Regions from separate parts of the Cytobacillus sp. FSL H8-0458 genome, predicted to be linked through region 1. Evidence: a T-box and tRNA genes for the amino acid it is inferred to sense, from the RefSeq annotation. Region 1 holds a T-box; the other holds one or more tRNA genes.
What was found. A T-box is a leader RNA that pairs with one kind of tRNA and senses whether it is charged. The one in region 1 lies ahead of tyrS (tyrosine--tRNA ligase), so its partner is inferred to be a tRNA-Tyr.
Positions count from the first base shown of each region.

Region 2: it encodes a tRNA-Tyr, which carries the amino acid that the T-box ahead of tyrS (tyrosine--tRNA ligase) is inferred to sense. The anticodon was not compared.

Region 1 covers NZ_JBBOBR010000001.1:61,384-76,137, forward strand. Annotated here, with positions in the region: gene motP (flagellar motor protein MotP) at 1-570, shown strand, start outside; gene motS (flagellar motor protein MotS) at 560-1,288, shown strand; gene NYE23_RS00290 (acetoin utilization protein AcuC) at 1,369-2,541, opposite strand; gene NYE23_RS00295 (acetoin utilization AcuB family protein) at 2,538-3,185, opposite strand; gene NYE23_RS00300 (GNAT family N-acetyltransferase) at 3,274-3,906, opposite strand; gene acsA (acetate--CoA ligase) at 4,128-5,846, shown strand; gene NYE23_RS00310 (transglycosylase domain-containing protein) at 5,955-8,834, opposite strand; T-box leader at 8,988-9,213, shown strand; gene tyrS (tyrosine--tRNA ligase) at 9,291-10,550, shown strand; gene NYE23_RS00320 (hypothetical protein) at 11,056-11,364, opposite strand; gene rpsD (30S ribosomal protein S4) at 11,804-12,406, opposite strand; gene NYE23_RS00330 (sensor domain-containing diguanylate cyclase) at 13,029-14,754, shown strand, end outside.
Region 2 covers NZ_JBBOBR010000001.1:4,019,756-4,034,509, forward strand. Annotated here, with positions in the region: gene NYE23_RS20155 (CdaR family protein) at 1-350, opposite strand, end outside; gene cdaA (diadenylate cyclase CdaA) at 343-1,170, opposite strand; gene NYE23_RS20165 (anti-sigma factor) at 1,357-1,992, opposite strand; gene sigW (RNA polymerase sigma factor SigW) at 2,010-2,573, opposite strand; gene NYE23_RS20175 (aspartyl-phosphate phosphatase Spo0E family protein) at 2,748-2,906, shown strand; gene rocF (arginase) at 2,948-3,853, opposite strand; tRNA gene NYE23_RS20185 (tRNA-Ala) at 4,045-4,120, opposite strand; tRNA gene NYE23_RS20190 (tRNA-Gly) at 4,124-4,198, opposite strand; tRNA gene NYE23_RS20195 (tRNA-Lys) at 4,266-4,338, opposite strand; tRNA gene NYE23_RS20200 (tRNA-Gln) at 4,490-4,564, opposite strand; tRNA gene NYE23_RS20205 (tRNA-Tyr) at 4,629-4,712, opposite strand; tRNA gene NYE23_RS20210 (tRNA-Thr) at 4,729-4,804, opposite strand; tRNA gene NYE23_RS20215 (tRNA-Val) at 4,810-4,885, opposite strand; tRNA gene NYE23_RS20220 (tRNA-Glu) at 4,890-4,964, opposite strand; tRNA gene NYE23_RS20225 (tRNA-Thr) at 4,992-5,064, opposite strand; tRNA gene NYE23_RS20230 (tRNA-Asn) at 5,101-5,175, opposite strand; rRNA gene rrf (5S ribosomal RNA) at 5,195-5,311, opposite strand; rRNA gene NYE23_RS20240 (23S ribosomal RNA) at 5,437-8,372, opposite strand; rRNA gene NYE23_RS20245 (16S ribosomal RNA) at 8,580-10,130, opposite strand; gene NYE23_RS20250 (hypothetical protein) at 10,393-10,623, opposite strand; gene pdaB (polysaccharide deacetylase family sporulation protein PdaB) at 10,770-11,522, shown strand; gene NYE23_RS20260 (KinB-signaling pathway activation protein) at 11,537-12,169, opposite strand; gene gerD (spore germination lipoprotein GerD) at 12,317-12,964, shown strand; gene NYE23_RS20270 (Mrp/NBP35 family ATP-binding protein) at 13,011-14,069, opposite strand; gene cwlD (N-acetylmuramoyl-L-alanine amidase CwlD) at 14,192-14,754, opposite strand, start outside.

The sequences.
Region 1 (14,754 bases):
GGAATTTTTGTCAAACTCTCTGAGCGTGCCCGGCGTGAAGGGCTGTTGTCGCTTGAGGCTGAAGTCGGGAAAGTCGAAGATTCTTTTATTCGTAAAGGCATTTATCTGGCTGTGGATGGTATAGAGCCAGATGTCATTACTGACATTATGAATGCCGAAATAATGGCGATGGAAGAGAGGCACAGAAAAGGCAGAAGCATTCTTGAAAGAGCGGGTGAGTATGCTCCGGCCTGGGGAATGATAGGAACCCTGATTGGTCTGGTTCTGATGCTGAAAAATTTAAATGATCCCTCCACTCTTGGGCCAAATATGGCCATTGCCTTATTGACTACATTATATGGTTCACTGCTGGCCAATCTTATTTTTCTGCCGATGGCAGCAAAGCTGACTTTAAAGACAGAGAAGGAAGTATTTATAAAGGAGATCATTATTGAGGGGGTTATCGGTGTTCAATCTGGTCAAAATCCAAAAATCTTGGAGGAGAAGCTGAGCGCCTTTTTATCCTCTGAGGAACGGAGAGAGCTTGAGGGGGCAGTAAACACGGGGGAGGCGCTGGATCATGAGGCGTAGGCGAAGATCTCCTGAGCCTCCTAAAGGTGCCCCAATCTGGATGGTGACTTTCTCAGATCTCGTTACATTAATATTGGTTTTCTTTATCCTGCTATTTTCAATGTCACAGATTGATTTAATGAAATTTCAGGCGATATCTGACTCCTTCCGGGACAGGCAGGTGCTTGATTTCCAGCCGTCCATTATTCCAGCGGAGAATCAGGAAGAAGTGGAAGAAAATACGGAAAAAGAAGTCAGCGGCCAATCAGATTCTCTTGATGAGCTCCAGATGGAAATTCAGTCGTTTCTGGATGAGAATGGATTAGAAAAGGTTATAGTGGCAAACAGGACAGAGCGTGGTGTCGTTCTCGTCCTGCAGGAACAGGTTTTATTCGAATCCGCGGATGCGAGTCTGATAGACAGCTCATACCCTTTCCTGGATAAAGTAGGAACCCTGTTAGCAAACATGCCCAACCTGGTGAAGGTGGAAGGACATACTGATGACCGGCCCATAACTACATACAGATATCCATCCAATTGGGAGTTATCTGCTGCCAGGGCCAGTACAGTAATCAGATATTTAACAGAAGGACATAAACTTGACAGCCACAGATTTATGGCTGTCGGCTATGGGGAAACCCGCCCCATTGTTCCCAATTCCGGACCGGAAAATTGGGAGAAAAACAGGCGTGTGGAAATCATTATTTCTGATCCGAAATTTAATGAAGAGAATAATTAATAAACAGGTCTGGCTAAAGCCAGACCTGTTTATTTACATGTGAAGAAACTGTAGCCTGATGTTTCCGGACAGTCACTTTCTTATATAGACTCTGTCATCGATTTGTTCCGGATGGGATAAAGAACCTTGTCCACTGTTCGGGCATTTTTTTCAGTTATTTCACTTTTACGGGGGATAGGCTTATATAAATCAGCCGGATCATCCCATTCAGGGGGAAGAGGCACGGGTGCGTGTTCTTTCCACTTGTTTATCCACTTCTCCGGGATATCGCCGTAGCAATTAGAGTTTTCAGTCATTTCAAGCCAAATCATGGCCCATGCACGGGGAACAACTCTCCAAATATCATAACCGCCACCGCCGACTGCAATCCATTTCCCGCCACAATATTCATGGGCAATTTCATGAGCCAGTTTCGGAATTTCCCTATAGATTTTTATAGTAGATGATAAATGGGTAAGAGGGTCAAGATAATGTGCATCAGCACCATTTTGCGTCAGAATTACATCAGGCTTGAAAAATTCCGCAACCTCCCGAAAAGCTGTACGGTATGCATGGAGCCAGGAATCGTCTTCAGTAAATGCATCCAAGGGAATATTGAAAGAGAATCCATATCCTTTCCCTTGTCCCCGTTCATTGACATTTCCGGTACCGGGAAAAAGGTATCGGCCTGTTTCATGAATTGATAAGGTGCATACATCTGGATCATCATAAAATGACCATTGTACACCGTCACCATGATGAGCATCTGTATCCACATACAGAATACGGGCTTTATACTTCTCCTGCATGTACTTTATGGCTACTGAGCTATCGTTATAAATGCAAAATCCAGAGGCTTTTCCCCGAAAACCGTGGTGAAGGCCTCCGCCAAGGTGCAGTGCGTGCTTAGCACGTCCGCCCATAACGGCATCAACGGCTGCCAGGGTGCCTCCTACTATAAGGGAGCTCGCTTCGTGCATATTGGGAAATATAGGTGTGTCCTCTGTTCCGAGACCATAGTTTTCGCATGTTTCCTCCGGAAGCTGTCCCCGGCCGGCAAGCTTGACAGCATTTACATAATTAGGATCATGAATCAGGTGAAGCTCTTCCTCCGCAGCCTGGCGCGGCGGGATAATATGACATTCATCGATGGCATTTATATTTTTGAGTAAATCGAGTGTCAGCTTCAGCCTTATCTGATTAAAAGGATGATTTTTGCTGAATTTGTAGTTCAGCAGGTCTTCCGAATAAACAAATACTGAATCATGTATCATAGTGAAATCCCCGGCATGTTTGGCCATAAAACTTGATGGCCTGCTTTTTTCAAATCTTCAACTACAAGCGTAGGGTTCATTGTCTGTACTCTTATCACCAGTATTTTAAATTTATCATCCGTTTTGTCAGGGTATACAAGGACACTCTGGATATTTGCTTTCCTTTTGCAGATGACTTCAGCAATTTCAAACAGCATGCCCGCCTTGTTTGGCACCTTCACTTCAATCTGCGAGCCTGGCTGATGAGCTCCCGTCAATTGAACTAATGTATGAAGCAAATCGGTCTCTGTGACAATTCCAACCAGCTTATTATCGTTTAATATGGGCAGGCAGCCAATCCGCTGTTCATAAAAAACCGCAGCAATTTCTTCAGCAAAATCAAGTGGGTGACCTGTAATGATATCTGTCTTCATAATCATTTTCAGCGGTCTCTGAAGATCTTCCTTAAACAGTTCTGTATGAAAAATAGAAGGTGTGGCGTCACGAATATCTCTATCTGTTACAAGTCCCTGCAATCTGCCATCTTCATCTGTTATCGGCAAATGCCGGATTCTTTTTTCGCTCATAATTCTTATTGCATCGGCAATAGTGTCTTCTTTTGCCAAGGCCGTGACATCCGTTTTCATAATTTCTTCAACAATCACTTTAAATGCCTCCTTATAAAATATGGAGATGCATTCATGCCGAAGAATAGTTCTGGCATGAACTATGTATTTACGCTTTTATTAAGATTTAATACATAAAACGATTCATAAAGCGCAAGCGGTCAAATTGCTGCACAGAATCCTGGTCTACTCTTTTTCCAATACGGGCCATTAGGCAATTTGCGGGGTGAGAACTGATTTCCGGGTCATCTGTGGCGTACCATTCAAGACCGCCTGCATTCATCATCTTTTCCATGATTTTTCGATATTCCCATACATTCAGGCCAGTTCCTTTTAAATCCCAATGCCAATAGTACTCTGTCGTTATAACAATATAATCCTCCATAGCATCATCCATCATAGATACTCTCAGCAGGTTCTTGCCTGTTCCTGAACCCCGGAAAGCAGGAATCACTTCTATGGCACCCAATTCAATTAAATTATCCATCTTACCTTCCGACCAGCGTTCAAGAGGATCCGGATACAAGTAAGTAACATAGCCGACAATGGTATGTCTGTCACGGGCTACTATAATTCTGCCCTCCGGCAATCCTGCAATCTCAACCAGGGCTTTATGCTGCTGAGCCGGCGGCCTGAAAGCAACAAGATCTTTATGAAACTCATAATCTGCCAATTTTTCAGGTGTAATTGGCCCCTCAATGATTAATTTTCCATTGGCTGTTTTTAATTCCTTTGCATTATACGTTTTTTTATGTTCCATGTATTCACCACCCAGGTAGCATGATCAATGTACCTTCTATTATACATAAAAACGCGGTAGATAAAGCGCTTTCACATAATTTTCTGTGTAATTTAAAAAAGTTTGTGACAATTTCCGAATTTGTTCATAACTGCTTTTTTCTCCTTTAAAATTTTAAAAATTGAGAAAATATAATGTTTATACTATAATAATATCAAATCTAAATAAGGGGGAGAAGATTTATGAAAGTGGAAGCGCTGCCAGTAACACAAGGGGACTTCAATTTAAAAAATTATGATGAACTTTATGCAATTTTTAACTGGGCTGATGCGGAAAAAGAATTTTCCTGGAAAGAAACCGGCCGCATGAATATGGGCTATGAGGCCATCGACCGTCATGCGGAATCTTTCAGAAAAAATAAGGTTGCCCTTTATTATCGCGATGGACAGAGAAATGAGAAATATACTTTCAAAGAAATGAAGGAACTATCCAATAAAGCGGGAAATGCATTAAAAGCATATGGCGATGTTGAGAAAGGCGACCGGGTGTTCATCTTTATGCCGCGTTCTCCTGAGCTTTATTTTGCAGTATTGGGGGCTGTTAAGCTGGGGGCTATTGTAGGTCCTCTATTTGAAGCTTTCATGGAAGGAGCTGTCCGTGACCGGCTTGCTGACAGTGAAGCAAAAGTCCTGATTACAACACCTGAGCTTTTGGAACGAGTGCCTGTTGACCAGCTGCCTGCTTTAAAGCATGTTTTCCTTGTTGGGGAAAATATTGAGGAAACCGGGTCATATGTTGATTTTAATAAAAGAATGGCTGAATCGAGCAGGAAGCTGGCAATTGAATGGGTTGATGGAAATGATGGGCTTATTTTGCATTATACTTCCGGTTCAACAGGCAAGCCAAAAGGGGTGCTGCATGTACATAATGCAATGATTCAGCATTACCAGACAGCTAAATGGGTGCTGGACTTAAAAGAAGAAGATGTATATTGGTGCACTGCTGATCCAGGCTGGGTAACCGGTACTTCATATGGCATTTTCGGCCCGTGGCTGACAGGGACTTCAAACCTTGTGGTCGGGGGCAGGTTCAATCCGGAGACTTGGTATAAAATGATTGAGGAATATGGCGTTACAGTTTGGTATAGTGCTCCGACTGCTTTCCGCATGCTAATGGGCGCGGGCGATGAGGTTGTGAAAAAATTTGATTTAAGCTCCCTTCGCCATGTCCTCAGTGTTGGTGAACCGCTAAACCCTGAAGTAGTCAGATGGGGTACAAAAGTCTTCAACATGCGCATCCATGATACATGGTGGATGACTGAAACGGGTGCACAGCTGATCTGTAATTATCCTTGCCTGGAAATAAAGCCGGGATCCATGGGTAAGCCGATTCCGGGTGTTAAGGCAGCCATTGTCGATGATCAGGGAAATGAACTGCCGCCTAACCGTATGGGTAACCTTGCGATTAAAAAAGGCTGGCCTTCCATGATGCATGCCATCTGGAATAACGAGCAAAAATATGAATCTTATTTTATGCCGGGTGATTGGTATGTTTCCGGAGATTCGGCTTATATGGATGAAGATGGATATTTCTGGTTCCAGGGCCGTGTAGATGATGTTATCATGACATCTGGCGAGCGTGTAGGGCCGTTTGAAGTAGAGAGCAAGCTGATCGAACATCCGGCGGTTGCAGAAGCTGGGGTCATCGGCAAGCCGGATCCTGTCCGCGGGGAAATTATTAAAGCGTTTGTTGCTTTGCGGGATGGGCATGAACCCACTGAGGAATTAGTGGAAGAAATCCGCCAATTCGTTAAGAAGGGCCTTGCTGCCCACGCTGCTCCGCGTGAAATCGAATTCCGCGACAAGCTTCCAAAAACCCGCAGCGGCAAAATCATGCGCCGTGTGCTTAAGGCATGGGAACTGGATCTGCCAACCGGTGATTTGTCTACAATGGAAGATTAAAATAGTTGAAGGCCGCTGTTCAATAACAGCGGCCTTCATGTATTTATATGAAAGGTGCAAAACGAAGAAAAAAGCAGAAATCCAGCCAATGGATTCCTGCTTTTCGTTTTAATCATTTTCAGCTGCTGTGTCTACACCTTCACCGGATTCTGATGGTTTTTCTTCCTTAGGCTTTTCTTCCGCTGGCGGGTCTTTCGGTTTTTCTTCCTTAGGCTTTTCTTCTTTTGGTTTATCTTCTTTAGGTTTCTCTTTTTCCGGCTTTTTGCCGATTTCCACTGCATTGGAAGGAGCAGACTCTCTGCCGGCAATGTCAACGGCTGTTACATGGATTGAGCCGCTTCCAGCCTTAAAGCTAAGGGAGGAGCCAGCTTTTATGGTACCGACTTTTTTGCCTCCGTTATAGACGCGGTAACCTATTACATCATTTTCAGGATGTGCGCCCCATGTAATGCTTTCACCCGAAGCTTTTATGCCTGGTGCTGCCGGGGCTTTACCGTTGTCTTTGAGCTGGTCAGCGCTAGTCAGTATGCTCTTCCAGCGTTCTTTATTCGGAATTAGAGTACTTAGATTTGCTTTAATGCCGAATAGTTTTTGAATATATTCCGGATTCACTACCATTCCAGGTTCAGTAAACTCTTCTGGTGTTGAATCAAGTGCCATATATTTTTTATCGCCAATTCGTACAAGTTTTCCGTTGCCGAGACTGTCATCCACTTTTGTAGGAACAAATTTGGCATTGAATAAATCAGTTTCAACTAGGCCAGCTTTAGAACATGCCTCTGAGGGAAGCAGGCCGGAAATGGCACAGAATGAACGTCTTACGATTCCACCCGGCATTTTAAAGCTTTCGCTTGGGTCTACAAGGTCAGGGGCAGCATCATATGCTGCATTCATCAGGTCAGCCCACAGATAATTATTTCGCAGGCTATAGCTTAATGGGCCAGGAGCCTTCAATGATTTAGGCGTATCATAACCAGACCAGATGCCGAAAGTGACATTCGGGTTGGATGCCACAAACCAGGCATCTATGAATTCAGTACCAGTACCTGTTTTACCCGCCCAGTCAGAACCGAACTTCAATCTGCTCTTAATCGATGTGGCAGTTCCGCTGTTTATAACGTCTCTCATCATATCGATTGTAAGGTACGCTGTCTGCGGGCTAAATACATCAACAGGCTCTGATTTATGCTGGAATATGACGTTCCCGTCTTTATCTGTAATTTTTTCAATCATATAGGCGTCAATAAATTTCCCGCCATTAGCAAATGTAGTAAATGCGTTTGTATTTTCTTCTACAGTTACGCCGTATTCCAGTGATCCGATGGATGTAGACAAGTTTGTATAGTCAGGGCCGATAAGAGAAGTAAAGCCCATTTTCTCAAGGTAAGCAGCAGGCCGCTGTCCGACTATATCCTTATAGAGCTTTACAGCAGGGACATTGTATGAATGCTTAAGTGCATCTCTGGCCGAAACAAGCCCGCTATAGGTATTTGTATAGTTCTTTGGCCAAGGTCTGTTTAGTCCCGGAGCAAGATGCAGCGGCACATCAGGCAGAATAGTGCCCGGCGCTGCTTTTCCAAGTTCTATTGCCGGGGCATAGACTAAAAGCGGCTTCATGGTTGAACCATTTTGCCTAAGAGCGCTTGTAGCATGGTTCAGCTGCTCGCGTTTGTGGTCGCGTCCGCCGACAAAGCTGATAATTCTCCCGGTTTTATTTTCAATTAATATCGCACCAACTTCTACGGGCTCCATGATTTGTTTGTTTTCGCCAGTTTCCGGATCCTTTATTGTCTCAGGTTTGTCAGGGCCGTAATAAGGGTAGTTATCTTTGACCTGCTGCATCTTATCATAAATTTCTTTGTTAATGGTCGTATGAATTTGGAAGCCATTCTGGCGGATTGTCCGGTCTGCAAGGGTTCTGTATTCCTCGCGGAGCTCGTCATCTTCTTTTAAGTCCTGTTCTTCATATCCGTCATTTTTTGCGAGAATCTTAGTCATGATTTTTACTGCACGTTCTTCTATTTCATACGTTAAATATGGATACTTTTCCAAAGGGCTCTCAGAAGCCGTTGTGAAATCCTTTGTCAGGTCATATGCCAAGGCTTCCTCGTATTGCTTCTGGTCAATCTTTCCGTCATCATACATTCTTTTCAGAACGGTTTTCATCCTGGAGAAACCGGGTTCCAGATTCTCTTTGACCGTTCCCTCCCTTGTAAAAGGAGTGTAGCCGAATGGACTCTGAGGCAGCCCTGCAATGAATGCGGCCTGGGGCAATGTTAATTCTTTTGCACTCACCCCAAAAATGCCTTTGGCAGCTGCTTCAACTCCGGCAATATTCCGTCCGGATGCATTTCTTCCAAAGGTAGAAACATTTAGATATGCTTCCAATATTTCTTTTTTATCAAAGAATTTCTCCAGCCGCAAAGCAAGCAGAATCTCTTTTGCTTTCCGTTCGAAAGAAACTTCATTCGTTAAGATTTGGTTCTTTATCAGCTGCTGTGTCAGTGTACTTCCGCCGGATTGAACAGATGAATTTGTTACTTCCTGGAAGAGTGCGCGCATAATCGCTTTTGGCACCACACCGTCATGTTCGTAGAAATATTCATCTTCAGTAGCCACTACTGCGTTAATTAAGTGTTCCGAAACATCATCAAGCTTAACTTCCTCACGTTCCAGGTCTGTTCTGAGCTTTCCGAGATATACATTATTTGCAAAGTATAGTTCTGATGTTTCTTCATAGTCATAAATATCCTTTTTCATGCTGGCATAGGATCGGATGGGTTCATCTTTTACAAGCGATGCGAAATAACCGGCTCCCAGTCCTCCCGCGAATGAACCCCCAATGACAGCCAGTATGATAAAAAGCAAAGTAAGATTCCAGATGACCTGGTATGTAATACTTGCTCCTTTAGCTGCTTTCTTATTACCGAAAAGGCCCGGAGTCTGCCTCAATTTATCCATTAACATCTGAAACTTTTCTTTCATCATATCAATCCCCCTAAAATCACATTTATTATAGCACAATGTGACAGCCGAATATGACATGGTTCGCCATTTATCTGAAATTTCCTTTTTTGCACAGGAATTTGACATTTGGCTCATTTTTATGATAAAAATATTCTATCTTAGACGTTAAATATTTTAAAGGCATTGATGGGAATCCAGTAATGCTTCTATCCCTGTTTCAGAAAGCCGGCGTTTGCTGCGAGCCGGTACAAATAGAAGGATGAAATACCTCCCTGAGCTTTCACTGTCAACCTGCACAGCAGTTATAGCAGTGGACGGATTATCCGTTATTCTGAAAGAGTGGGGGACATTGTGTCCTCAATCTGGGTGGTACCGCGCAAAAAGATCATGCGTCCCTGCATAAATTGCAGGGGCGCTTTTTGTATGGTTATAACCTTCAATGCCTTTAAAAATAGCCGTTAATTAGGAGGAATTAAGATGAGTTTACTTGAAGATCTGCAATGGAGAGGAATTGTTTATCAGCAGACAGATGAAGAGGGAATCCAGAATACTCTCGAGAAAGAGAAAATTTCTTTATACTGCGGTGTTGATCCTACTGCTGACAGCATGCATATTGGACACCTGCTTCCATTTTTAACGTTAAGACGCTTTCAAAAAGAAGGCCACCGTCCAATTGTACTTGTTGGCGGAGCTACTGGACTTATTGGTGATCCAAGCGGCAAAAGCGAAGAACGGAAGCTGCAGACTCTTGAAACAGTGCAGTATAATGTGGACTGCATAAAGGGCCAGCTGAAAAGAATTTTTGATTTTGAAAGTGAAAATGGTGCAATCATGGTTAACAACTACGATTGGGCAGGCTCCATGGATATCGTTACGTTCCTTCGTGATTACGGGAAACATGTCGGAGTCAATTACATGCTCGCTAAAGACACCATTTCTTCCAGACTGGAAACTGGAATATCCTTTACTGAATTCACTTACACCATCCTGCAGGCAATGGATTTCCTTCATTTATATGAGAATCATAACTGCAAAATGCAGATTGGCGGCAGCGACCAGTGGGGGAATATTACAACCGGACTTGAACTTATCCGCAAAATGGCGCCTGAAGGTTCCAAGGCTTACGGACTGACCATCCCTCTTGTAACGAAAGCGGATGGAACAAAGTTCGGCAAAACGGAAAGCGGCGCAATCTGGCTTGATCCTGAGAAAACATCTCCTTATGAGTTTTACCAGTTCTGGATTAACACAGCAGATGCGGATGTAATCAAATACCTTAAATTCTTTACCTTCTTATCCCGTGAAGAAATTGAAGATCTTGAGAAAGCTGTTCAGGAAGAACCGCATCTCCGCAAAGCCCAAAAAGCACTTGCTGAAGAAATGACACGTCTGATTCATGGGGATGAAGCATTAGAACAGGCTATCAAAATTACAGCAGCCCTTTTCAGCGGAGATATAAAAAACCTTTCAGCCTCTGAGATTAAACAAGGCTTTAAGGATGTCCCATCTTATGAGCATTCAGAAGGAGAGGAATTGGGCATAGTTGACTTGCTTGTTGCTGCCAAAATCTCTCCATCCAAACGCCAGGCGCGTGAAGATGTGACGAATGGCGCTGTTTCAGTAAACGGAGAACGCGTAACAGAGCTTGATTACACTCTTACTGATAAAGATAAGATAGAAGGTCAATTTACTGTCATTCGCCGCGGAAAGAAAAAATATTACCTGATTAAATACTAAAAAACGAAAGCCCTCCTGTGACGGAGGGCTATATTTAGACATAATTGAATCAAAAATGGGAGTTAATCCAGCAGAAAACAAAAAAACTGCCGAAATGCATCGGCAGTTTTAATATTATTAACGAGAGTAGAATTCAAAAGCTTCAAAAACCCTAGTATTATAGGGGTTTGAGAGGGGCTTTATTATAGCTAAGTTTGGTGAACAAACGCACCCGTTTACGTGCATCTATTCACCAAACTTAGCTATGAGCGTCCAAAGCTATATTCAACTGATTTAGATTATCTAAACTGAATAAATTGTCCATCATAATGTCAATAGAATTGACACTTTTAGTAGTATGTGCTGGTGTCAATTATAAGTTCATATTCGGGAAAAAGTTGTCACTTGAGAAAAATGGCGCAAATAATTTTACGCCATTTTCTATTTCATTTTATTATTATGGACCTAAAAATCGAATGGTTTATCTTTAGAGAGGTTACATGTTCTAAGGCCTGTTGTTGCAGTTTTAAAGAATGATGTTAGTTACAATTCCTATAATAAAACAAAATATTGCTGCTCCAAGTGCAAACCTAGTACCACTTCTAGACAGGGTTTTATTATGAGTGCTTTTAAACCAACCTGTAAATTGAAGTTTATTCTTATAAAGAATATATATAAACAAGAGATCAGCAATAAAGATAAGTGTCCAATTAAATTCTGTAAACCCAAGTAATTGTACAATTGTTTTTTCTACATACCCTAAAATTAAAAGGCCTATAAATAAAATAAGAGATACTCTAATGATTTCTAATATAAATTGGAGTGTTTTGTTCACAATGTACCCTCCCCTACAGATTCTTGTTCAGCAACTTTTGCATACTTTTTAATAAACTTAGCATCTTCTTTACAGTAAATAAACAATAAATATATATTTTTGTAAATTATATACATTTTAGTAAAAATAAAAATGGTTTTTAGCTAGGTATATTTATTACATCCATTTACTTTTTTAGATAACTTGCTAAATAATCATTCAAAAACCCCTTTACATAAAAAGCCTTCTATACCGAGAGGGCCCAAAGTTAAGAAGAATAAAGATTTTTGTCCACAAATAACGCGTAATAATGTGCCCTAAATTATCCCCCGAACCTCCCCCAAATGGATAGTGGAGAATACATTATTCTACAAAGCATAAAACAAACAAAAAACCCCAGAACCATTGATTTAACAAGGATTCTAGGGTTTATAGGATTTCTATTTAAGAAGCGTCTCGCTTAACGAGAGTAGAATTCAACGATTAGAGATTCGTTGATTTCAGCTGGAAGTTCAGAACGCTCAGGCATGCGAGTGAAAGTTCCTTCTAGCTTGTCTGCATCGAAAGATACGAAGTCAGGTACAAAGTTGTTAACTTCGATTGCTTCTTTAACGATGTCAAGGCTGCGAGATTTTTCGCGAAGTGTAATTGTTTGACCAGGTGCTACGCGGTATGATGGGATATCAACACGAGATCCATCAACCATGATGTGACCGTGGTTAACAAGCTGGCGAGCTTGACGGCGAGTGCGGGCAAGACCTAAACGGTAAACAACGTTGTCAAGACGTGATTCAAGAAGAATCATGAAGTTTTCACCGTGCTTACCAGGCATTTTGCCGGCTTTATCGAATAAATTGCGGAATTGACGCTCATTTACTCCGTACATGTGACGAAGCTTTTGCTTCTCCTGCAATTGTAATCCGTATTCAGAGATTTTTTTACGCTGGTTTGGACCATGTTGTCCAGGAGCGTAAGGACGCTTTTCTAATTCTTTTCCAGTACCGCTTAGAGAGATTCCAAGACGACGGGATAATTTCCAGCTTGGACCAGTATAACGAGCCATTTAAGACTCCTCCTTTTGTGTTTTTATTTTGGTAAAATAAAAACAGAAACAGATGCGCACAACAATCATGTTCATTTTGTTTTCATGTACCTTCGCCCTAGCAGCAGAGGGTTACACAGTACCCCATCCCCAGAAACATGTAAGTCGCCAAAGGCGCCTGAAGCCAGACAATGCTAACTTCAATGCTCTGGTTGAGGAACAAAATGAGTACATCAAGGTGCTCACATAGGCTGCAATATTTTACACAAGGAGTATTATATAATTTTTAGAGGGTAAAAGTCAAGGCGATCTTTAATTTTTACTTCTTTAGATTTAAAGCATGTATTAATTATATAGGAAATTTATTTTCTATGCCATATTTCACAGTTATTTAGAAAACTATCAAAGAGTCTCTTTGAAAAAAATATGATATAATAAAGAAAAAATTGGCAGAAGGCGGCTTCTCTATTTTATATTTCATAGATATTTCCTGCTGGACCTCTGCTGAAAACTTGAAATGAAGTAAGCGGAATTGAAACGAAATAGCCACATCTATCCCGGGATTTATTAATTTTGGTCCGTTATAATATACCTTATTGGTTTAAAGATTCATGATCTGAGATATTTGATGGGTGATAAGAAGATGGATACACTTGAACGCCAAATCATACTTAATTTAAAAAGCCGTTTTTTTGATATTATCGATACGGAGAACGGTTTCTTTCATTATGAGAAATTACTGAATGAAATGCTTTCTGCCATTCAAGTCCTTACTGAAGCAGACGAAATAACTCTGTACGTCTTTAATGAATGGAAGCAGGAGTTTTTTGCAGAAGCATCCACAAATCCGGATACTTTGCAGTCACTTGCTTTTTCAGGTGATTTAAAAAGATGGGCTAAAACAAACAGAGAGTTCCAGGGGTTAGGCACTGAGATTATGGAAGAACAAATCATGATTCCTCTTGTAAAGGGAAGCCAGCTGCTGGGGTGCATGATTCTAATAGGGGCATCAGGCTGTTTTCACACCTATCCAGAAAAAGTATTTCAGGAACTTAGCGAAGAATGCGGGCAATTTCTTGATAAAGCTCAGGGCATGGCTAAAATTGCTTCAGAAGAAAAACGCTACAAACAGCTGTACCGCGTTACTGAGAAATTCCATTCCTCAATGGATATGGATATGGTGCTGGGGGAAATTATTTTTACTCTCCAGGAAATGTACCCCACTTTTACCTGCTATCTTCTGCTGTCCCAGGATAACAATAATCATGGAGATTTGCCTATTAGAGACCTTGAATATGACAGCGAAAATATTGCGGCCATGCAGGCTTATGTCACGGGGACTGTTCAATTTGAAGATTCCCTCCAGGAAGTTCGATCTATCCTGTATGCTCCATTAAAAGGGAAACAGGGGGTGTATGGCGTTCTGCAAGTTATAGCGCCTAATACCATCATATTCCCGAAAAATGAAATTGAATTTATAACACTTCTGGCTAATACTGCAGGCAGTGCACTGGAGAATGCGCAGCTTTATCAGCAGTCCAAGCGGCTGATAGCGGATCTTCAATTAATTAATGAAACCTCCCACCGCCTGAACTCGAACTTGCGCCTTACAGAAACGATGAACTTTATGTCAGATCAGATTATGCAGTCCTTTGATGCTGAAGAAGCCGGTTTCATCCTCTTATCTTCTGATGGTTCTGATGTAAATATAATTCAGGGCAGCACTGAATTTTTTCATACCAAAGAGGCAGAAAGCTATATTCAGTATATGAAGAAAAAGATCATCAGGGAGAAAGAGTCTCTTTTTATTGGAGATTTTTCTTTACAGCTCGAAGGTGCGGCGAGCTGCTATAAATCCATCATGGCTGTTCCGATGACCCAATCTGGAGTGTTAAAGGGATTTGCGCTTGTCATGCACAGTTCTCCATATCATTTTTCATTTGAAACATTCAAGCTGCTGCAATCATTGATTCATCATTCCACGCTTGCCTTTACCAATTCAATGCTGAGAGAAGAGCTTGAAAAGATGGTTGTAACGGATCACTTAACAAAGCTGTATTCCCGAAACTATTTGGATGATCGCATACATCAGTCCATGAATGAAGATCATGAAGGAACCTTTATGCTGGTTGATATAGATGATTTTAAAATGGTGAATGATACATACGGACATCAGGTAGGCGATGAAATTATTATTCAAGTCGCCAATTTAATAAACAGCAATATTCGCGGCACTGATATTGGAGCAAGATGGGGCGGTGAGGAGCTGGCTCTTTACCTGCCCGGTGTTTCTTTGTCAGCAGGTGCGCTTATTGCTGAACGGCTTGTCAGAAAGGTATGTCAGATCACAGACCCCCAAGTAACCATTT
Region 2 (14,754 bases), 4.0 Mb from region 1:
ATATCGCGGACCTTTATTTTCACTCTTTGAGAGCCAATTTCAGCATTCGTTAAATCTGCATAAACTTCAAAGTTCTGCAGTTTTTTTGCTTGCTCCAGGTGGCTTTTGGGGCCTTTGATACTCAAATCAACTGTGTCAGGAATACCGGTAACGACCAGGTTTTCCGTATCATAATAGCTTTTCACGGGGACATCTTCAATAATGTCTGAATCCTGCTGGCCAGGAACGTTTGTTACTTTCAGCTCCTTATCTGCATCATATACAGAATAAAACAGAAAAAAGGCCAGGATCAGGGCGACAATTTTCATGAACCAGCGGGTATCAACCAATTTATCAATTAATTTATCCATTCCTTTTTCCCCTCCAGTTCCAACGACCTGAAGAAGTCTGCTTTATTTTTTGCTGCACAAGCAATTCATTGGAAAGCATATCTTTAAAAGCCTCTGCTTTTAAATCACGATGCAGTTCACCGTTTTTGGTTAAAGAAACATTTCCCGTTTCCTCTGAAACAATAATGGTAATACTGTCGGTTACTTCACTAATGCCTAAAGCAGCCCTATGTCTGGTGCCCAGTTCTTTTGAGATGAAAGGACTTTCTGACAGAGGCAGATAACAGGCTGCTGCCGCCACACAATTCTTTTGAATGATAACAGCTCCATCATGCAGCGGTGTATTCGGTATAAATATATTAATCAGGAGCTCAGATGAAATTTTGGAATCCAGCCCAATCCCGGTTTCAATATAATCGTTCAACCCTGTTTCCCGCTCAACTGAAATTAGCGCGCCAATGCGCCGTTTAGCCATATAATCTACAGCCTTCGCAATAGACTCGACCAGTTTCTCCTGATTTTCCTCCTCCTGATTAGCCGTCCTTGAGAAGAATCTTCCTCTCCCCAATTGTTCCAATGCTCTTCGCAGCTCCGGCTGGAAAATGATTATGATGGCCAGAAATCCCCAAAGAAGCACTTGTTCCATCATCCACCCTAAAGTTTGCAGGTGAAACATGTCACTTGCTACTTTAACCAGGATAATGACAAAAATCCCTTTCAGTAATTGGACAGCCTTTGTTCCTTTAACAATCATTATGAGTTTATAGATGACGTACCAGACAAGGAGAATGTCTATTGTATTAGCCAACAATTTCATTATAGAGAGATCCGCAAACGACATTATCCTTCCTCCAAATATATATTTCAAAAGCAAAAATGCCTAATGTTCCTTTATGTAACTTTCATATTATATCATATTCATCGCTAATTCCAATTTTGAAACAGCATATGCCATCTGGAAAATTCAGCATTGTCATTTGCATACTAAGAATCCCTGCTTTATAGCAGGGATTCTCTTTATTATTGACTACTTTTCTTTGTCTGTTTCTCCGGTTTCAAAGACATTTACAGCATCCTTTGTTGCGGTTTTGATGTGATACCACAGCCATTCGAATATGGCATCTACCTCTTCAATTTCACCGGTAACATTACCGGCCGAAGCCATATACTGCTGGCCATTGATGACCGTAGCATTTCCGTCTATTTCGCCCTTGATTTCCAAGTCGCCGTTCTTAACTACAACATCGCCTTTTACCACTTCACCTTCAGGTACAATCACTTTATCGTTTTGCACCACGAGGTTCGGCTGCTTAGAAACGGATAATTGTTGATCCTGATCCCAGGAAGATGCGATGCTTCCCATCATCAGAACAAGAAAGAGTGACGCCGCCGTTAAAAGCGGATGATGCCTGAACCAGCGCTGAACCCCGACCTTCCGCTTTTCTTTTGGCAATTTTGCCATAACATTTGCCGTGAAATTTTCAGGTGCCTGTATATGTGAAGTGCTTTGGACTAAAGCGATCGTTTTCTTTAATTCATGGAAATGAGTCTGACACTCCACGCAGTTTTGCAGATGTGCCCTTAATTCCTTCTCATGTTCGGCTGAGATCTCTTCATCTAGGTACTCGTGCATATAAACAACCATTTCTGCTGGACATTTCAAAGTTCTCACCCTCTTTATTAAACATATCTTAATTGATTTCTAAGAGCTTCCCGTCCCCGGTGAATCCGGGTCTTTACGGTTCCCAATGGAAGATCGAGCGTTTCACTGATCTCGTTCAGCGATAATTCTTCAATATATTTTAAAACAATAACCGAACGATATTTTTCAGGAAGCTTCGATATTTCTCTTTGGATTGTTTCCTGCAGTTCCAGGCTTTCTACATCATCCTCCGGCAGCCTCGCATCTGAAGCGATTTGAGAATACATGTTCAATCCATCCGTTCCGGCGACCTCTGCATCCAGATAATAATCAGGCTTCTTTTTTCTGATTCTGTCTATACAAAGGTTAGTGGCAATCCGATAGAGCCATGTGGAAAATTTCAAGTCAATATTAAAGCTGGCAATATTTACATAAGCTCTTAAGAAGGCCTCCTGAGCGATATCCTCTGCCTCATGCCTGTTTCCCAGCATTCTGTAGCAAATCTGAAAAACTTTATCTTTGTATATTTCAACAACTTCAGCATAAGCATCCTGGTCGCCTTTTAATACTTGCTTTATCCTATTTTTTACGAGTGTCTCCATTTTTTTACCTCCGCTCCAGTGCGGCTAATCGATAATACGAATCGATAGCGGAAAAGGTTTCGTTTTAATTAAAAAACATTCAATTTCTATATTAGCAAATTTTTACTTATTCTGGTTTATTTTTTTTCTTTTAGGGTATAAAAGTACTAAAATTATCGAAAAGGGTTGGTTACAGTGTGTGTTAAGGAATTATTGAGAGATATAGAGGATTGCCGGACAAGAATGATTCAATTAGCAGCTTCCGGATCTTTTACAGATCACATGGTAGTTGATACCAGCAATAAACTTGATGAACTTCTAAATAAATATTATACACTTACAGCAAAAAAATGAGCAGAACTTGTCTAAGTTCTGCTCATTTTTATTTTCCTTTATTATAGAAGCTTTTCTCCAAATAGTGAACCCATAAGTGCAACTGCTACAGTAGCTGTTTTGTTTTTGTCATCCAAAATGGGATTAACCTCTACAAATTCAGCCGATGTAATAATTTGTGCTTCTGCAAGCATCTCCATGGCCAAGTGGCTTTCACGGTAGCTGATGCCGCCAATAACCGGAGTTCCGACACCCGGTGCATCATGTGGATCCAGCCCATCCAAATCAAGAGACAGATGAACACCATCTGTATTTCTTTCTTTTAAATATGTAATAGATTCTTCCATGACCTTTGTCATACCAAGACGATCAATTTCATGCATGGTGTACACTTTAATGCCTTTTTCCTTAATAAGCTCCCGTTCTCCTTCATCCAATGACCTTGCCCCAATAATGACAATATTCTCCGGCTTAACCTTTGGACCATATCCCCCTACATTGGTTAAAAGCGGATGGCCCATACCCAGGCTTACAGCAAGCGGCATGCCATGAATGTTTCCTGAAGGTGATGTCTCAGCTGTATTTAAATCACCATGGGCATCATACCAGATTACCCCAAGATTGGAATAGTGCTTCGATACCCCTGCCAATGTTCCAATCGCAATGCTATGGTCGCCGCCGAGCACTAATGGAAAAGAACCGCCTTTTATTGCGTGATCAACTTTTTCTGCAAGCATTTCTGTTTTTTCAGCAATAAGGTGCAAGTTTCGAAGATTTGAATTTGGATCGATTTGAACCTCCGGACGGCCGACAGCAATATCGCCCTGGTCATGAATTTCTTCAAATAAACATTTTAATCGTTCATTCACTCCGGCATAACGAATCGCACTTGGCCCCATATCCACACCGCGTCTCATCTGGCCAAGATCCATCGGCATCCCAATTATCGATAATTTCTGTCTATTCATAATATAAGTCCTCCCTTTCCCTTCATATATACATTTTAACCGCTTTCAATCATATGACTCAACTCGACAAAATCGTGTATATATATGCGCTGCCGGGGGTGAAGGTCCTAATTTTCCGATGTATATATGATATTTATAAAATAAAAAATCCTTAAACCACATGGGTTTAAGGATTGGTATATTATGTATGTTGGTGGAGCCTAGCGGGATCGAACCGCTGACCTCCTGCGTGCAAAGCAGGCGCTCTCCCAGCTGAGCTAAGGCCCCATTTGGAGCGGAAGACGGGATTCGAACCCGCGACCCCCACCTTGGCAAGGTGATGTTCTACCACTGAACTACTTCCGCAGTATATTTGTATTTACAAGTAAGACCTTCAGGACTCGATTCCTAAGGTCTGCGTTTTTCTATAAAGTGAGCCATGAAGGACTCGAACCTTCGACCCTCTGATTAAAAGTCAGATGCTCTACCGACTGAGCTAATGGCTCATAATATAATACTGTTGCCTAAACTGTGCTTCAAAGCCCTTTGGTCTTTGTCGCAGATTTTAAAAGCTTGCCATTCAGAGATGTAACGCCTCGATGCTGCAATCTTTTAAAATCCTCTACCGATTGAGCTAATGGCTCATACTCATAAAAATGGCTGGGCTAGCAGGATTCGAACCTGCGAGTGACGGAGTCAAAGTCCGGTGCCTTACCGCTTGGCTATAGCCCAATAATTACAAAATAAAAAGGACATTCTTAGCTTGTCCAGTTTTTGTGATTTTATTAAGTATAAGTGGTGGAGGGGGGCAGATTCGAACTGCCGAACCCGAAGGAGCGGATTTACAGTCCGCCGCGTTTAGCCACTTCGCTACCCCTCCATCTGCGAAAAACAGATGGTGCCGGCGAGAGGACTTGAACCCCCAACCTACTGATTACAAGTCAGTTGCTCTACCAATTGAGCTACACCGGCAAATATGGTGGAGGATGACGGGATCGAACCGCCGACCCTCTGCTTGTAAGGCAGATGCTCTCCCAGCTGAGCTAATCCTCCATTATGGTGACCCCTACGGGATTCGAACCCGTGTTACCGCCGTGAAAGGGCGGTGTCTTAACCGCTTGACCAAGGGGCCTAGTATTCTAGTTGTCTACATTAAGAGAGCTTCCAACCGGGCTCGAACCGGTGACCTCTTCCTTACCATGGAAGTGCTCTACCTGCTGAGCTATGGAAGCAGCAGCTCATAATTCCCATAAGGGGCTTTATGAAAATGGCTCCGCAGGCAGGATTCGAACCTGCGACCGTTCGGTTAACAGCCGAATGCTCTACCACTGAGCTACTGCGGAAAAGTGGTATTATAAAACAGCCTGGCAACGTCCTACTCTCACAAGGGGACAGCCCCTAACTACCATCGGCGCTGAGAAGCTTAACTTCCGTGTTCGGTATGGGAACGGGTGTGACCTTCTCGCTATCGCCACCAGACTATTTTCAAAAGACAAGTATGATTATACTTTCTTTTGTAGTTTTTTTCAAGAGGAAATTTCATTTTCGTTCCCTCAAAACTAGATAATGTATGAAGAAGCATTTGCCGAGTATTCACCAATGACTTGGTTAAGTCCTCGATCGATTAGTATCAGTCAGCTCCACATGTCGCCACGCTTCCACCTCTGACCTATCAACCTGATCATCTTTCAGGGATCTTACTAGCTTGACGCTATGGGAAATCTCATCTCGAGGGGGGCTTCATGCTTAGATGCTTTCAGCACTTATCCCTTCCGCACATAGCTACCCAGCGATGCCTTTGGCAAGACAACTGGTACACCAGCGGTGCGTCCATCCCGGTCCTCTCGTACTAAGGACAGCTCCTCTCAAATTTCCTGCGCCCACGACGGATAGGGACCGAACTGTCTCACGACGTTCTGAACCCAGCTCGCGTACCGCTTTAATGGGCGAACAGCCCAACCCTTGGGACCGACTACAGCCCCAGGATGCGATGAGCCGACATCGAGGTGCCAAACCTCCCCGTCGATGTGGACTCTTGGGGGAGATAAGCCTGTTATCCCCGGGGTAGCTTTTATCCGTTGAGCGATGGCCCTTCCATGCGGAACCACCGGATCACTAAGCCCGACTTTCGTCCCTGCTCGACTTGTAGGTCTCGCAGTCAAGCTCCCTTGTGCCTTTACACTCTGCGAATGATTTCCAACCATTCTGAGGGAACCTTTGGGCGCCTCCGTTACTTTTTAGGAGGCGACCGCCCCAGTCAAACTGCCCACCTGACACTGTCTCCCGCCCCGATCAGGGGCGCGGGTTAGAATTTCAATACAGCCAGGGTAGTATCCCACCGACGCCTCCACCGAAGCTGGCGCTCCGGTTTCTCAGGCTCCTACCTATCCTGTACAAGCTGTACCAAAATTCAATATCAGGCTACAGTAAAGCTCCACGGGGTCTTTCCGTCCTGTCGCGGGTAACCTGCATCTTCACAGGTACTATAATTTCACCGAGTCTCTCGTTGAGACAGTGCCCAGATCGTTACGCCTTTCGTGCGGGTCGGAACTTACCCGACAAGGAATTTCGCTACCTTAGGACCGTTATAGTTACGGCCGCCGTTTACTGGGGCTTCGATTCAAAGCTTCGCTTGCGCTAACCTCTCCTCTTAACCTTCCAGCACCGGGCAGGCGTCAGCCCCTATACTTCGCCTTGCGGCTTCGCAGAGACCTGTGTTTTTGCTAAACAGTCGCCTGGGCCTATTCACTGCGGCTCATCAGGGCTATTCACCCTAATGAGCACCCCTTCTCCCGAAGTTACGGGGTCATTTTGCCGAGTTCCTTAACGAGAGTTCTCTCGCTCACCTTAGGATTCTCTCCTCGCCTACCTGTGTCGGTTTGCGGTACGGGCACCTTTTCCCTCGCTAGAGGCTTTTCTTGGCAGTGTGGAATCAGGAACTTCGGTACTAAATTTCCCTCGCCGTCACAGCTCAGCCTGTGTGGTAACGGGATTTGCCTCGTTACCGGCCTAACTGCTTGGACGCGCTAATCCAGCAGCGCGCTTACCCTATCCTCCTGCGTCCCCCCATTGCTCAAACGGTAAAGAGGTGGTACAGGAATATCAACCTGTTGTCCATCGCCTACGCTTTTCAGCCTCGGCTTAGGTCCCGACTAACCCTGAGCGGACGAGCCTTCCTCAGGAAACCTTAGGCATTCGGTGGATGGGATTCTCACCCATCTTTCGCTACTCATACCGGCATTCTCACTTCTAAGCGCTCCACCAGTCCTTGCGGTCTGGCTTCAACGCCCTTAGAACGCTCTCCTACCACTGACATCGGAAGATGTCAATCCACAGCTTCGGTGATACGTTTAGCCCCGGTACATTTTCGGCGCGGAGTCACTCGACCAGTGAGCTATTACGCACTCTTTAAATGGTGGCTGCTTCTAAGCCAACATCCTGGTTGTCTAAGCAACTCCACATCCTTTTCCACTTAACGTATACTTTGGGACCTTAGCTGGTGGTCTGGGCTGTTTCCCTCTTGACTACGGATCTTATCACTCGCAGTCTGACTCCCATGGATAAGTCTTTGGCATTCGGAGTTTGTCTGAATTCGGTAACCCGATGGGGGCCCCTAGTCCAAACAGTGCTCTACCTCCAAGACTCTTACTACATGAGGCTAGCCCTAAAGCTATTTCGGAGAGAACCAGCTATCTCCAGGTTCGATTGGAATTTCTCCGCTACCCACACCTCATCCCCGCACTTTTCAACGTGCGTGGGTTCGGGCCTCCATCCAGTGTTACCTGGACTTCACCCTGGACATGGGTAGATCACCTGGTTTCGGGTCTACGACCACATACTCATTCGCCCTATTCAGACTCGCTTTCGCTGCGGCTCCGTCTTATCAACTTAACCTCGCATGTAATCGTAACTCGCCGGTTCATTCTACAAAAGGCACGCTATCACCCATTAACGGGCTCTAACTACTTGTAGGCACACGGTTTCAGGATCTCTTTCACTCCCCTTCCGGGGTGCTTTTCACCTTTCCCTCACGGTACTGGTTCACTATCGGTCACTAGGGAGTATTTAGCCTTGGGAGATGGTCCTCCCTGCTTCCGACGGGATTTCTCGTGTCCCGCCGTACTCAGGATCCACTCTGGAGGGAACGAAGTTTCAACTACAGGGCTTTTACCTTCTCTGGCCGGCCTTTCCAGACCTGTTCATTTACCTCGTTCCTTTGTAACTCCGTGTAGAGTGTCCTACAACCCCAGGAGGCAAGCCTCCTGGTTTGGGCTAATCCCGTTTCGCTCGCCGCTACTCAGGGAATCGCGTTTGCTTTCTCTTCCTCCGGGTACTTAGATGTTTCAGTTCCCCGGGTCTGCCTTCCATATCCTATGTATTCAGATAAGGATCCCATCCCATTACGGATAGGGGGTTTCCCCATTCGGAAATCTCCGGATCAAAGCTTACTTACAGCTCCCCGAAGCATATCGGTGTTAGTACCGTCCTTCATCGGCTCCTAGTGCCAAGGCATTCACCGTGCGCCCTTTCTAACTTAACCGTATTTGACAGGTTCATCGAAGATGAACAAAATCAAAGGTTTTTAACTCTATTTAACATAGAGAGAATTCACTAAAATGGCGATTACTCGGTTATTGCTTCTTCATAATCATTATCTAGTTTTCAAAGAACGAATCTTTCATTGAGAGATTGAACTCTCAAAACTGAACGAACAAAGAACGTCACGTTTCTTGTAAATATTCCTTAGAAAGGAGGTGATCCAGCCGCACCTTCCGATACGGCTACCTTGTTACGACTTCACCCCAATCATCTGTCCCACCTTAGGCGGCTGGCTCCAAAAGGTTACCCCACCGACTTCGGGTGTTACAAACTCTCGTGGTGTGACGGGCGGTGTGTACAAGGCCCGGGAACGTATTCACCGCGGCATGCTGATCCGCGATTACTAGCGATTCCGGCTTCATGCAGGCGAGTTGCAGCCTGCAATCCGAACTGAGAATGGTTTTATGGGATTCGCTTAACCTCGCGGTTTCGCAGCCCTTTGTACCATCCATTGTAGCACGTGTGTAGCCCAGGTCATAAGGGGCATGATGATTTGACGTCATCCCCACCTTCCTCCGGTTTGTCACCGGCAGTCACCTTAGAGTGCCCAACTGAATGCTGGCAACTAAGATCAAGGGTTGCGCTCGTTGCGGGACTTAACCCAACATCTCACGACACGAGCTGACGACAACCATGCACCACCTGTCATCCTGTCCCCCGAAGGGGAACGCCCTATCTCTAGGGTTGTCAGGAGATGTCAAGACCTGGTAAGGTTCTTCGCGTTGCTTCGAATTAAACCACATGCTCCACCGCTTGTGCGGGCCCCCGTCAATTCCTTTGAGTTTCAGCCTTGCGGCCGTACTCCCCAGGCGGAGTGCTTAATGCGTTTGCTGCAGCACTAAAGGGCGGAAACCCTCTAACACTTAGCACTCATCGTTTACGGCGTGGACTACCAGGGTATCTAATCCTGTTTGCTCCCCACGCTTTCGCGCCTCAGCGTCAGTTACAGACCAAAGAGTCGCCTTCGCCACTGGTGTTCCTCCACATCTCTACGCATTTCACCGCTACACGTGGAATTCCACTCTTCTCTTCTGCACTCAAGTTCCCCAGTTTCCAATGACCCTCCCCGGTTGAGCCGGGGGCTTTCACATCAGACTTAAGGAACCGCCTGCGCGCGCTTTACGCCCAATAATTCCGGACAACGCTTGCCACCTACGTATTACCGCGGCTGCTGGCACGTAGTTAGCCGTGGCTTTCTGGTCAGGTACCGTCAAGGTACCGGCAGTTACTCCGGTACTTGTTCTTCCCTGACAACAGAGTTTTACGATCCGAAAACCTTCATCACTCACGCGGCGTTGCTCCGTCAGACTTTCGTCCATTGCGGAAGATTCCCTACTGCTGCCTCCCGTAGGAGTCTGGGCCGTGTCTCAGTCCCAGTGTGGCCGATCACCCTCTCAGGTCGGCTACGCATCGTGGCCTTGGTGAGCCGTTACCTCACCAACTAGCTAATGCGCCGCGGGCCCATCTGTAAGTGATAGCGAGATGCCATCTTTCAGCTTTTCCTCATGTGAGGAAAAGAGTTATCCGGTATTAGCCCCGGTTTCCCGGAGTTATCCCAGTCTTACAGGCAGGTTGCCCACGTGTTACTCACCCGTCCGCCGCTGACTTCAGGGAGCAAGCTCCCATCTGTCCGCTCGACTTGCATGTATTAGGCACGCCGCCAGCGTTCGTCCTGAGCCAGGATCAAACTCTCCATATAAGAGTTGATTAAGCTCGTTTTGTCTTTTCATAAAAGACTAATGATTTAAACGTTGACGTTTTTGTTCGTTCAGTTTTCAAAGATCAATCCGCCGCTCAGAAGCGACTTTCTCAATATATCACATGTCAACTTCGACGTCAACAACTTTTTTCAAGTTGTTATTATTAATGCTTTCCGTCATCAGCGACGTTTATTAATATACCAAGATACCAATAAGAAGTCAACAGCCTTTTTAAGTTTTTTTCTTCAGCACCAAATTATATTACCCCTTCTTTTGATGATGCTGGCGGGAACGCATGTATTTCAGGCAATCTGCTGGTGCTGCCAGACGCTGAAATAATGAAAATAAAATTTTATATCGTTCCTCCATGGCTCTTTTGACAATATGATCGATACGGTCATCTTTTAAATCAAATAATATTTCGTCCATTTCCCGCTTAATCAGATACTCCATTTCTTTTAGCTCTTTTTGGCTTAAAAGCATTCCCATCATTTTGATTGCCTCCAATACATTTTTCAATTTGTATTTTGTAGTATTTTTCCAATTAAGATTTTTTATGAATAAATTTTTTTATACATGGAAGAGACAAGTTCAGCATAGGTATGAGACTAGGAAGGTATCGGACGAGGTGATCGATTATGAACTTTTTTTATGTATTGAATGGTAAGTCTTTAAAACAAATATCGCTGGTTGTCATTGCAGCATTTTTCACGGCTTGGTTCCTCTTCATGCAGAGTATTGTCCACTTGCCTGCTTTTTCAGCTAAAGACGGGCCTAAGGCGATATACAAAGGGGAAAAGGATTTAGCCCTCACCTTTAATATAGGATGGGGGGATGTTAAAGCAGAGCCCATATTGGATATCCTTAAAAAAGAGAATGTTAAATCTGCGACCTTTTTTCTTGCCGGCTCCTGGGCTGAACGCCATCCGGATTTAGTTTCAAGAATCGTGAAAGAAGGCTATGAAATCGGAATTCTGGGCTATGGCTATGAAGATTATACAGAGCTTGAAGAGGATAAAATCAGGAGGGACCTCGCAAAGGCGCAGGAAGCATTTAGAAAGCTGAACATTAAAGATATTAAGCTCGTTCGCGCCCCAACAGGGCACTTTGACCAGAAAACCTTAAAGGTTGCTGACCGGATGGGCTATACCGTTGTCCATTGGAGCGTCGATTCAAAGGATTGGACGAATCCGGGTGTCGAGAGGATTGCAGAGAATGTATCAAAGGCAAAAAAAGGAGATATCGTACTTTTGCATGCTTCCGATTCTGCCAAGCAAACAGCCAAAGCACTTCCGCTCATTTTAAATGATGTAGAATCCAAGGGGCTCAACTTCGTTTCCGTCTCAGAAATGATTGCGAATGCAGAGACAAAGACAAATGAAATTAAATAAACAAAAGCCATCCGTTATTTGGATGGCTTTTTAGCTATATGGCTTCTTTGCTTTTGGGAATCTTCATTCAGCTTATGAAGAATAAGCAGCTGATAGGTGTTGCAGACTAATAACGGGATCAGCATAAGATATAGCCAGCTTTCTTCGTTTACCCTTAATACAGGCACCCACTCAATGGCGGTTACGACCACCATGAAGAAGACTGCAGGAATAAAGGCATGCTGGTTGGTCTGTTTGGTTTTAATTGCTGCGACCACAAGAGCGACTATAAGAAGAAATGCTGCAACGCCAACATACGGAAGCATGCTGTCTCCCGCACCAGCAAAAGCCTTATAGCGGAAATAAACCAAGTCAAATAATGCAAATAAAATAAGGACAATCTGAATAGGATTCCATAATCCTTTGAAAATCCCCAATCCAAAGCGGTGTACAGTCAAATAAGCAAAAAAGCCCATTTGGCTAATAATACTGAAGATTAATCCTACACCGATAAGCCAGAACAATACTGACAGAATCTCCAGGAAATCGAAGTCAGTAAAAATAGGCGCAAATTCATCCCAGCGCACAATGAACCCGACAACTCCAGTCGTTATTCCTCCGACTAAAAGAGTTGTTATAAAAAGCTTTACCCAATTACGGCTAGTCAATTTATTTTTCCCCCATAATAAATAAATTCATTCTTATTGATTGTACCAACCAGAGTTTGAAAAATCTAGGCATTGTATTTCCAGCGCATAATATTTGCTGAAAATCTTCATTCTAAAGGTAAGGACACCTCTGAAAGGAGCTTCACCATGAAGAAAAAATTTCGTTTGCTCCTTCCATTAGCGCTAGTGTTTTTCATATCAGGCTGCGGCCAAGGTGAATCGGGCGCCGGCCAAATGGATTATGAGCAAACTAAAAAAATGGTTGTTGATATATTAAAGACAGATGAAGGAAAAAAAGCACTCGAAGAATTGATGGCTGATGAAAAAATGCAGCAGAAGATGGTCATGGACCAAAAGGTAGTAAGCGAAACCATTGAAAAAACCTTAACTTCCGATAAAGGCACAGAGTTTTGGAAGAAGTCTTTTGACGATCCAAAGTTTGCCGAAAGCATGGCAAAAAGTATGCAAAAGGAAAATGAGCAGCTTTTAAAAGATCTTATGAAAGACCCTGAATACCGGGGAATGATGATAGAAGTATTAAAAGATCCCGAGCTTGAAAAAGAAGTTACAAATGTCCTTAAAAGCAAGGAATATCGGGAGCACATTCAGAAAGTAATGACTGAGACATTTGAAAGCCCGCTTTTTAAAGCCAAAATTCAGGACATCCTTCTGAAAGCAGCAGCGGAAACGAAAAGCGGCGGTGAGCAGGGCGGACAAGAAAGCGGGGGTCAAGGCGGCGGCCAGGGTGAAGCCCAGGGCGGTGGTGGCGGTGGCGCCCAGGGCGGCGGAGCATAACCCTTTTAAAAAGAAAACCTCTTCCATTTCGGAAGAGGCTTTTTCATTATTTGCTTTCAATTGTTTGGATAACTTTGCGGGCAATTTCCGTATAGATTTGACCGAGCTTATGGTCTTTATCATAAATGGACGGAGCGAAGTCTTCTTCATTCCAATCAGGCTGCTGAAGAGGCAGCTGGCCCAGCACTTCTGTCCGCAGTTCATCAGCAAGCTTCTCGCCGCCGCCCTGCCCAAATACGTGCTCTCTTTCTCCAGTCAATTGACTCTCAAAGTAGGCCATGTTCTCGATAACACCCAGGATTTCATGCTCTGTGCGAAGTGCCATTGCACCAGCTCTGGCCGCAACAAATGCGGCTGTAGGATGCGGAGTTGTCACAACAATTTCCTTGCAGGAAGGAAGCATTGTATGCACATCCAGGGCAACATCTCCTGTTCCCGGAGGCAAATCAAGAAGAAGGTAGTCTAATTCACCCCACTCAACTTCATTGAAGAAGCTGTTCAGCATTTTGCCAAGCATCGGCCCTCTCCAGATAATCGGCGCATTATCTTCCACAAAGAATCCCATTGAAATCACTTTTACGCCAAAACGTTCAACCGGCAGAATTCGCTCTCCTCTGACCACGGGACGCTTCGTAATGCCCATCATATCCGGAACGCTGAATCCATAGATATCAGCATCGATCAATCCAACTTTTTTGCCCAGCCTTGCCAGGGATACAGCCAGGTTGACCGAAACGGTGGATTTGCCGACTCCGCCTTTTCCGCTGGCAATGGCAATGAATTCCGTCTTATTACCAGGAGAAAGCAGGCCTTTGTCTTCTTCCGCCGCTGCCTCTCTATATTGTGAAAGCACTTCATCCGGAAGCTCGCTGAAGCGGATGCCGACGGTCGCCGCCCCTGCTTCTTTTAAAAGATTGACGACTTCCGTCTGAAGCTGAAGCTGTTCAGCTGTACCTGTCTTGGCGACTTGAATCTTAACGCTGACATGATTCTTTTCTTCCTTGATTTTAATTTCTTCAATGGCGTTAAGTTCGCCCAATGTTCTATGTATAAATGGTTCCTTCAAGCCGCTTAAAGCTTCTCTGACTTTCTGTTCAGTTAACATACATTGCACCCGCCTTTTGAATTCGTTTCCATTTCAGTATAACATATTGAAAATTCTTTACAGTTAATTGTATCACACCGGAAAAATATTCAAAAAAGAAAAGGCACTCTATCAGCACCTTTTCATTCCCATGTTTCGGTCAATTCTTTTTCATTGGTATAGTAGCGCATAATTCCATTATAGATGGAGGCAGCGATTTTATCCTGATATTCATCCGTTTTCAGGCTGGCCCGTTCCCCCGGGTTTGATAAGAATCCCACTTCTACTAAGACACCCGGCTTTTTGGCGTATTTTAAAATGAATACATTGTTTAAAGGCTTGGAATTCCGCTTCGTATTTTCCAGATTGCGACGGAGTTCATCCTGTATGAATTTTGCGGCTTTGGCATTTTCCTTAATCCCAGGCGCATAGAAAGTCTGCGCTCCGCTCCATCGTGGAGAAGGAATGGAATTTAAATGGATGCTGACATAAAAATCAGAATTTGACGTATTTATCATTTCAAGCCGTTTCTTCAGGTCTTCAACTTTTCTCCGGCTGTATCCCCTCGTTCCCTCTGGTGCGAGGTCCCTATCGTCCTCCCTCGTCATGAGCACAAGCGCTCCCTGCTCCTGGAGGTAATCCCTTACTTTTAATGATACTTCCAGTGCAATATCTTTCTCGAGTGCCCCTTCGTCACCTGCCCCGC